DNA from 3 places in the Parabacteroides absconsus genome. Region 2 is predicted to be linked to each of the others. Evidence: riboswitches for the same ligand, from Rfam matches in the RefSeq annotation. Region 2 holds a riboswitch; each other region holds the start of a gene.

Region 1 (3,286 bases), 1.3 Mb from region 2:
GCCCGCAGCCAGCGCAGTCAAAGCCTGTGGTAAACGGGATTTCCAGACAATGTTCTGCCAAGAGACAGGTTCGTTTCCTGTACCTGTCAGAATATTCCAGATAGATTGTGCAGGAATAGCAACCGAGCCCAACAATAAATTCAGCAGCAGCAGCACAAGGATCAGCAACAGGATCAACAACATCCGGTAAGTATGAGTATAGCGCATGCCCTTATTCCTTTAATAGTTTATAAAAGACAGGCTTGTGATCCGGCAATAACTCCGGATGAAAGATATGCAGCAGATCCGCCAAGATGACTTCCGGAGCCGTCGGCATTTCCTCATAAAAAGGAGTTGTCTTCATGTTACAGTAAATGATTCCATGTTCACGGAATGCCTTGAAATCGGCATAACGTGCATCCTGTTCCTTTAATGCCTCATACGAAAATTCTCCCGGATAACTATTGACAATACGCCAGTAATCAGCATTGTCTGCCTGATTATAGACCGTCTCGAAATCGAGGGTCACACCGCCCGAACGCTCATCATCTTTCAGGAAATAATCAGCGCCGGCATCTTTAAACAGCTGGGCCAGGAAACTCTTTCCACCAACCGCATACCAGTTTCCACCTCTCAATTCACCACTGAAAACAACCGGACGGCGTTTCACCTTGCCATCTGCAGTCAAAGCTTTCAACTCATTATAGCGCTGTTCGATAGTCTGGAAACAGGCATTGGCTTCCTTTTCCATTCCGCACAACAAACCGACGAACTTAATCCATTCGGCCTGTCCCAGCGGAGTCATTTCCTTATATCCCAAATGAGGAACCAGCGGAATTCCTACATCCTTCAGGGCTTCATAGCCGCCACGTTTAAACGGAGATATCAGAATCAGGTCCGGATTCATGCTCATAACGGCTTCGTTATTGAAATTCCCTTCAATGCCGATCTTTACCGTTTTTCCACTTTTCAGCTGCTGATTCATCGTTTCATTAAACAAGTGGCGCGTACTGGTAATTCCTGTCACCCGTTCGGTTTCTCCCAACTTGATAAAATTAGAAAGCTGTAAGGAAGTCATGCAAATCACACTTCTCACCGGTATTTCCAACTTTTCATATCCTTCCGGAATTGATGTTGACTGATCGCCCCGACGCACCAAAGCATAATGATATTCACCCGCACTTTCTGATTGCGGATCATGAATATCCACTAAGGCAGCCTTTCCTTCATAACGGATTTCAAACCCTTCAGCATATTCCGGTACAATTTTCTCAGTAAAAACCGCTTCCGTTGCTACATCTGCATCCGATCCGTTAGCCTGTTCGTTCGTCGGACGAGAAGTACAACCCGCCATTACGGCAAGAAGCAACACAGCTTCTGCTATTCGCTTTAGATTCATAACTGTCATTTTATCTACCAATTCTGCTCTCTCTTTCCATAACCACGCAGAAAGTAAAGCCATCTAAGTTATATCTTGTAACCAGGCAGGTCTTCTGACTTTGTCTTGTTCGAAGTTCCTTCCCGAATAGTTATCTATCCAGTGGAACAGAGGTTACTCCGAATCCTGTAAAGACTTACAGCAGCGTGGACTGTCCGGGACTTTCACCCGGTTCCCTTTTCATCCGTTCCTTGCTTCACGAAGGAAACAGACACCTGTTACTTGGCACAAAAGTAATAAAAAACTCGACCGATACTTGCGAATAAAGCGTAAAATAAAGATTTTTGCATTTCTATTCAACATTAGTAAATATGAACAGAACAATTACATTTGTTTCTTTGGGTCCGGGTGAACCCGAATTAATCACCGTAAAAGGATTGAAAACCTTACAACAGGCAGATCAAATCTTCTGTCCGGCAACTCTGACACCTTCGGGAAAGCAAGTGTCAAGAGCGGCCAATATCCTGAAAGCTTTAGAAATAGAAGAACACAAGATTCGCCCGTTTGTATTGCCCATGAGCAAAGACAGGCAAAAAGCTATCGAAGCCTATGACCAGCTTCTGGTTGACGCTGCCGGCTCACTTCGTGAAGGGAAAAAGGTGGTTATCGTAGCGGAAGGCGACGCCGGATTCTATACTTCTATCCAATACATATATCATCAACTGGAGAAAGAACATATTGAAGTAAGACGTGTACCGGGAATTCCGGCTTTTATTGCCGCCGGAGCAACTGGAGGATTACACATTGTCAAGCAGGAAGAACGCCTGATGGTAATTCCGGGAACCGCAACAGCCGACGAACTGGCTCAATTCATCCGACAAGGATACAACTTAGTAATCATGAAACTGTCGGCTTGCATCGAGGCTGTCCATGAATGTATCCGCCGGCATCCGGAAACACATTTCCACTACTTCGAAAACGTAGGAACCGAGAAAGAGAAATATATTTCCGATCCTGAAATAATAGCACAGACAAACTTCCCCTATTTCTCGTTATTGATCATTCAGGCATGACAATAAACAAATAGAGCCGCTGAAAGCCAGGCGAACCTGATGCTTTCAGCGGCTTATCTTTCAAATCCAGTCTATACAACTTGATTTATCAATATTCTTGCCAGCTCTTGATCTGAATATCATCCAGACTCAATGTACAGAATGCATTAATAAATGCACTCGCCAAACGAGCATTCGTAATCAACGGAATATTCAAATCGATGGCCGCACGACGAATCTTATATCCATTGTCCAACTCACCGGCAGAAAGATCTCTTGGTATATTCACTACCATATCAATCTTCTTCTCATGCAACAATCTCAAAGCCTGAGGTTCTTTTCCGGTTTCACTTGGCCAATATACCAATGTACTTGGAATGCCATTTTCAGTAAAGAAGCGGTGTGTACCACCCGTTGCATACAAATTATAACCTTTCTGAGCCAACAGACGTGCAGCATCCAGCATAGCTACTTTCTGTTTAGCAGTACCGGTTGATAACAGAATGTTCTTTTCCGGAATACGTTGTCCGACAGAAAGCATACTCTTCAGAATTGCTTCCGAAACATCATCACCGATACAACCAACTTCACCCGTAGAAGCCATATCTACACCCAAGACAGGATCTGCCTTCTGCAAACGGTTGAATGAGAACTGAGAGGCCTTAATACCTACATAGTCCAAATCAAACTCGTTCTTGTTCGGCTTTTCCACCGGCAGACCTAACATAACCCGAGTAGCCAGTTCGATGAAGTTAATCTTCAATACCTTGCTGACAAACGGGAAACTACGAGAAGCACGCAGGTTACATTCAATTACCTTGATTTCATTTCCTTTCGCCAGGTATTGAATATTGAACGGTCCTGAGATATTTAATTC
Region 2 (3,286 bases):
CATCATAGCGGTTGTTTCCGGTACGGTTCAACATATAATTCAGATTGATGCTATGAGATGCACTAAATGCATAGTCCAGATTACCCCGCACGACCGTAAGCGGACGATTGTAATGGCGTATGGAACGCCCACGCCCCGTGATCTCATTACGTGAACTTTCTATGTAGTTCCCGTTCCAGTCGTATTTGCGGTAAGCCGTATCGACTGTTATCGAATAGTCCCAAGTATGCGAGAACAAGGCGTTGAACCGCAGCCGGTCCAGTAGGAAATGATCCTTCTGGTAGCGTGCCGAAACATTCCAGGCATCACTCTGACGTTCAGCCATTCCATAAACCTTACTTTGCACGGATCCGGTCTGTAATTTTTTATCCACCTTTGAATACGATGCTGAAACAAAGAAAGCATCCGCCCACGACTTGTTCCGGAATCCGGCTTCCAGCTGTGTCAATACGGAGAAATAGCCATCGTGGAAACGCCGGCGGTCAGACGGCACGTATTTACGGCTGTCCTCATCCCAAACCTCCACTCCTTTCATCATATAGTCGTTCAGGGAATAACTGATTCCGACTGTAGGATGGACAATCAGACCGGTTCGCTTTTCCACGAACTGAGCGTTCAAGTCAGCCTTGTGGGTATGAAAAGACCCAACGCTGTAGGAAACATCCAGGTAATTCTTCTGTTCCTGGCGGGTAATGATATTGATGGCACCTCCCAATGCATCAGTTCCCAGGCTGGCCGGAACCACACCCTTGTAAATCTCTACACGATCAATAATATTTACTGGCAGGTTGGAAAGCGAGACTCCGCTTCCCTTGATATCCAAAGGAACTCCGTCGATGAAATACCGGACGGAATTTCCCGACATACCGTTGATAGACAAGTCATAATCGGAACCTACGCCTCCTTCTTGGCGGATCTTCACGCCCGCGCTGTGGTCCACTAATGTCGTAAGATTGTTCAAGGAGTTGACTATAGGCTTCACGTCCAACGCATTGACAGAAAAAGCCCCTTCTCTTATTTTCTGTGAGCGGCTCTTCCCGTAGACATTAACCCCATCCAAACTCACGGAACTCTCTTTCATCACAAAGTCTCTCGTCATATTCTGGTTCAGAACAATCGTCTTTTCCAGGGTTTCATACCCCAGAAATGAGAGAGACAAGGTATAAGTTCCTGATTTCAGGCGCAATGAGTATTTGCCGTCGGCATCGCTATAAGTACCCAAAGTTGTTCCCTTGACAGAAACAGTAACCTGTGGCATGGCACTACCGTCACGTGCCGTTATTTTCCCCGACAGGATAAAGTTATGCTGGGCAGCCGCTTCCAGACCGACAAACCACGAAGCCAACAGCAAAAACAGACAAAAAGAAAATTTCATCTTCATTTATTTCATTTCCTTAGTAACATCCTATATGCTTAGGGGGTAAAAGAAGAATGAAGTCTCTTTTTTATTGAAAGAAAAAAGATAGAAAATCAAATCTGATATTTTAATAGCCTTATTCCCCGAAAGCATCAAAACAAAGCTGTCACTGGCAGGTCTTCTGACTTGTTCCGTTCCAAGAAGCCTTCCCATCCGGCATCCGGACAGTGGCATAGAGTTTCTTAGAAGCAAATAAAGGAACTCACAGCAGCGGGTCTGTTCCGGATTTGCACCGGATTCCCTTTTCATCACCTAATCTTCGGAAAAAGAGCGGTGAACCAATAACGTAGGCAAAAGTAGAAAAAAAATATGAAATGTATTAATTTAGAGTTTAAAATTTATTTTAGCTGTAGAAAAGCCTGGATATTATAAGAAGTCGTCGAGTATGTTTATTAAAGGCTATAAATTTCACGTATATTATTTGCTGACATTTCATCTACTTCATCCATAAAAAGATTGAATGGCAATTTATTTTTATTTCCAATCTCAACTCCTTCTCTCCACTTTTTCTGACATAAAATGGTAAAGCAAAGAAAAAGTTTATATCTTTGTAATGTTTCCTTTCCACGCCGATGATAAGGGTGTGGAGGGAAACAAGACATATTATTGAAAGGCGTTTACTTGACGCTTTGGTTTTGACACTCTAAGAATCTCGCAAATTCGTTAATGATTAGTCAAAAACAAAGCAACGGTGGATGCCCTCGGGTGTATATATGTATAGCCCTTTTATACCCTCTTGGTTCCTACCTTTATACCAAGAGGGAAAGGGTGAGTTATATAATACTATCGGCGTGGGGCTTTCGGCGTTGTTCGTTTCGACTAATCGGGCAATGCGAGAGCCTTTAGAGTGTGGGACGAGCAACAAGTACAGTTCCCACGCTTTTTTTGTTTAATAGCCTTTTTGGGGGATTGGAAGGCTTTACACTTTATTGCTATGAATAATTTAGAATTTAAAAACCATTTAAAATGTACCCTTAAAAAAAAGAGATTATTATTTTACGTTGTGTTGTCTTTTTTGTTTCCAGGTATATCTTATTCGCAAAATGGCATAAAATATTCAACCTATGATCCTATTTATGTCCCTAATATACAATACAACATACCTGTTCCACCTAACATTGAAGAGGAGTATATGCTGAAAAAACAAGCTACAAAAAATCGTATTGATGCAGAAAAACGTAAGAATATTATAGGATATTACTTAAGTAGTAATAAAGAATGGGTTGAAGTACGCTTACATTTGAAAACAGATCCTGCTACTACAAATGATTTATACGTAGATGGATATACAAAATTGGGTAGTCAACTAATGAAAAAATGTAATGCACAAGTATATGAGGTCACTCGTGTTTTTGATGGTGATTTAGTAGATTATTTTAATTATAAAATTAAAGTAGAAGGAAGAAGTATCTATTTTTAAATAGATTAATTAAGCCTAAATAGTTAAAGTTCATCTTGAATATTCCTTTGGTTTCTTTATCAATAACATGAAGTAAACATTTGGGGAAATAAAAACAAATTCTTATATAAAATAACATTCATAAATATATTGTCATGAAATTCTATAACACATTCAGTAAATACATATTAATTATAATACTTTCTTGTGTATCAATATCAATCAATGGACAAACTTTTTATTACAGTAAAAACATTAATAATTTATGGGGCAAATGGGATAATAATATTAGCTATACACTAGGAGGAACTTACTCTCATTTTTACATTTATTCTACAAATGATCATCCTTCTAACTATAAAATATTAGTAAGTATCCCTCTTTTTGATCCTAATATTATAAGTAAAAAAATAAAGAAAGAAACAGTCAAGAAAAAAAAGTGGTATGAGTTTAAAGGGAGTGTAGAATAC
Region 3 (3,286 bases), 1.5 Mb from region 2:
TTACCATAGTATTGGCCAAGCTGTTTGATATATATTATGTATTGGCTACAAGTATGGGATCTGTAGCAGGAGGAATTGTAAATTGTACGATTAATTATTATTGGACATTCAAGAGCAAAGAGTGTAAAAAGAAATATGTTCTTATCAAATATACATTGGTATGGATTGGCAGCATTTGTCTGAATACATGGGGTGTTTATTGGTTGACTGAATCCATCCAGCGCGTTCCCTGGGTACAAGAAACATTGGCTCATTTTTTTGATAATATATTTATTGTAAGCAAGGTGATTGTATCTTTATTGGTTGGTTGGTTTTGGAATTATAATTTGCATCGGACGTTTGTTTATAAGGACTGTAAAATCAGAAGACCTCTTCGAAAGAAAAAAAGCCTGATAGTAGATACTGAAATAGAAGAACTATAAAATCTATTCGCATGAAACGCATCATAATTGTTGGAGCAACATCTGGAATTGGTCGGGAGATCGCTTGTCTTTTTGCAAAAGAAGGTTGGGTTGTGGGTGTTGCAGGCCGCAGAATAAATAAGCTGATTGAACTTCAGAAGTTATATCCTGAACAAATTCATACTGAAATGATTGATGTTACCTTAGACTCAGCACCTCAAAATTTAAACCGGTTAATTGCTGCGTGTGGAGGAATGGATGTGTATTTTCATGTATCGGGAATTGGACAGCAAAATTATCATTTGGATCCAACGATCGAGTTAGCGACTCTGCAGACTAATGGAGATGGATTTGTCCGTATGATCACTGCGGCGTGGTCATATTTTCGTAACGAGGGAAAAGGGCATATAGCTGTAGTCAGTTCGATTGCTGGAACGAAAGGGTTAGGAGCTGCTCCAGCTTATTCTGCTACTAAATGCTTTCAAAATTGTTATGTGGATGCATTGGCCCAATTAGCCCATATGAATCATTTGTCAATTTATTTTACTGATATCCGTCCGGGCTTTGTTGCTACTGATTTACTGGCAGACGGAAAGAAGTATCCTTTATTGATGCGGAAAGAGAAAGTGGCAAAATTGATTATGAATGCTGTTGTCAAACGTAAGCGCCGAGTGATAATAGACTGGAAATATGTTGTTATAGTATTCTTTTGGCGTCTGATCCCTGAATTTATTTGGGAGCGACTTTCTATTCGAAATTAGATTGAACTTTTATGCTTGCCTGGAACGGAATGTTATCTTTTTATTCATAAGGAAGTTTACAAATCCATAAATGAAAAGTCCGATGAATTGAGATATGTATTCATTCCATTTTAATAATTCAACCATCCATAATAAAAAGACAAATTGGGATCCGTAAGCGCAGATAAAGGCTAATAAAAACAAAAGAGCCTGCTGGAAATAATTCCCTTTGCCAGAATGAAAAATCCAAAATTTACTCCAGAAAAAATTATTAAGCAATGCAGCTACATAGCCTGTCACATTGGATGCTATATAGTTGAAATGCAGTATATCCATCATCAGCCAAACTACTAAAGCGGTAATAAAAGCATTCAATGTGCCGATGATAATGAAACGAAATATTTGTTGAGAATTTTTCATCAATCCATAAATTTCACTGCAAATATAATCAAAAGATTAGCCTAACCCGAAAAATATCTATACATTTGTCGTTGTATTGGTGAAACAAAAGTGCTTTCAACTTTTGATTTGAAAAGGGAATCCGGTTAGAATCCGGAACAGTGCCCGCTACTGTGACATCTTGGACAAGAAAAGGACATAAGCCTCAATGCCACTGTTCCTGTAGGGAATGGGAAGGTTGTCTTTTTCAGATGAAGTCAGGAAACCTGCCAAACATTATGCGAACAACAGATGAGAATCCCGGGGTCAGGATGATTTTCTGGATGATAAAATAATAAGTCTATGATAGTAAGCAAAGGTAAGATCATTGTGGTGGGTATTGGTCCAGGTGATTTAGACGATATCACACCAGCCGTGTTGGCGGCCATTCGTGAGTCTGATATAATTATCGGATATAAATATTACTTTCAGTTTATTCAGCAAATACTTCGTCCTGACGTACTTTGTATAGACTCTGGCATGAAAAAGGAGCAAGAACGAGCCCAAGATGCTTTTCGTTATGCCTTGGAAGGACATGTTGTTTGTGTAATTAGTTCTGGGGATGCCGGAATTTATGGAATGACACCGTTAATTTATGAGATGCGGAAGCAGATGAATGCTGATATCGAAATTATTTCATTACCGGGCATCAGTGCTTTTCAGAAGGCAGCGTTTTTACTGGGGGCACCGATTGGACATGACTTTTGTGTGATATCATTGTCTGATTTAATGACTCCTTGGGAAATAATTGAAAAACGAATTCGGGCAGCCGCCATGGCCGATTTTGTGACGGCGGTTTATAATCCGAAAAGTCAAGGTCGTTACTGGCAGCTGTATCGTCTTAAGGAAATCTTTTTGCAAGAACGTAATGGTATGACACCAGTGGGCTATGTCCGTCAGGCTGGAAGACCAGAACAGAGTGTGCATACCTGTACTTTAGCAGAATTAGATCCTGAACAGATCGATATGTTTACAGTATTGCTGATAGGAAATTCTCAAAGCTTTTTTGATAATAATGAGGGTGTATCAAACCGAGCTATCATTACTCCGCGGGGATATTTCGGAGAGGAGAAAAATAAAGAGGAGAAATATGGCATCGGTCAGGATATCATGATCAGAAGCTTTCGGACAATAGAAAAAGAATTAAAACATCCGGAAATAGCATTAGGGAAAAAATGGGCTTTGCTGCATGCCATTCATACAACAGCCGATTTTGAAATGGAAGATATTCTTTATACAGATCCTGATGCTGTGGAAAATTTGTTTCATAAGTTTCAGAATGGAGAAATAAAAACGATAGTAACAGATGTGACGATGGCGGCTTCTGGCATCCGCAAAGGAGCTCTTCATCGGTTAGGTGTAGATGTAAGATGCTATCTGGGAGATGAAAGGACCGTTCAGTTGGCCAAAGAAAAAGGTATTACACGTACACAAGCCGGAATACGTCTGGCTGCAGAAGAATGTCCTGGCGCATTGTTCGTTTTTGGTAATGCACCAACGGCTTTAATGGAATTGTGCGATCTGATTCGGAAGCAGAAAGCGCATCCGGCTGGCGTGATTGCCGCTCCTGTCGGATTTGTACATGTGAAAGAGTCAAAGTATATGATAAAGCCTTTTGTTTCAATACCTAAAATAATAGTAGAAGGACGAAAAGGCGGTAGTAACTTGGCTGCAACTTTAGTTAATGCGATCCTTTGTTTTGATGAT

What was found. A riboswitch is a leader RNA that binds a small molecule or an ion and turns the genes downstream of it on or off. The one in region 2 is predicted to bind cobalamin.
Region 1: it holds a riboswitch for cobalamin, as region 2 does, so the genes downstream of both, NEE14_RS02030 (ABC transporter substrate-binding protein) here and NEE14_RS07805 (TonB-dependent receptor) in region 2, are expected to answer to the same signal.
Region 3: it holds a riboswitch for cobalamin, as region 2 does, so the genes downstream of both, cobJ (precorrin-3B C(17)-methyltransferase) here and NEE14_RS07805 (TonB-dependent receptor) in region 2, are expected to answer to the same signal.

Annotation. Positions count from the first base shown of each region.
Region 1 covers NZ_CP146284.1:471,329-474,614, reverse strand. Annotated here, with positions in the region: gene NEE14_RS02035 (iron ABC transporter permease) at 1-207, opposite strand, end outside; gene NEE14_RS02030 (ABC transporter substrate-binding protein) at 212-1,387, opposite strand; cobalamin riboswitch at 1,446-1,651, opposite strand; gene cobI (precorrin-2 C(20)-methyltransferase) at 1,729-2,430, shown strand; gene carB (carbamoyl-phosphate synthase (glutamine-hydrolyzing) large subunit) at 2,519-3,286, opposite strand, start outside.
Region 2 covers NZ_CP146284.1:1,779,138-1,782,423, forward strand. Annotated here, with positions in the region: gene NEE14_RS07805 (TonB-dependent receptor) at 1-1,375, opposite strand, end outside; cobalamin riboswitch at 1,512-1,715, opposite strand; gene NEE14_RS07810 (hypothetical protein) at 2,352-2,837, shown strand; gene NEE14_RS07815 (hypothetical protein) at 2,972-3,286, shown strand, end outside.
Region 3 covers NZ_CP146284.1:287,695-290,980, forward strand. Annotated here, with positions in the region: gene NEE14_RS01145 (GtrA family protein) at 1-422, shown strand, start outside; gene NEE14_RS01150 (SDR family NAD(P)-dependent oxidoreductase) at 434-1,162, shown strand; gene NEE14_RS01155 (GtrA family protein) at 1,172-1,561, opposite strand; cobalamin riboswitch at 1,622-1,829, shown strand; gene cobJ (precorrin-3B C(17)-methyltransferase) at 1,883-3,286, shown strand, end outside.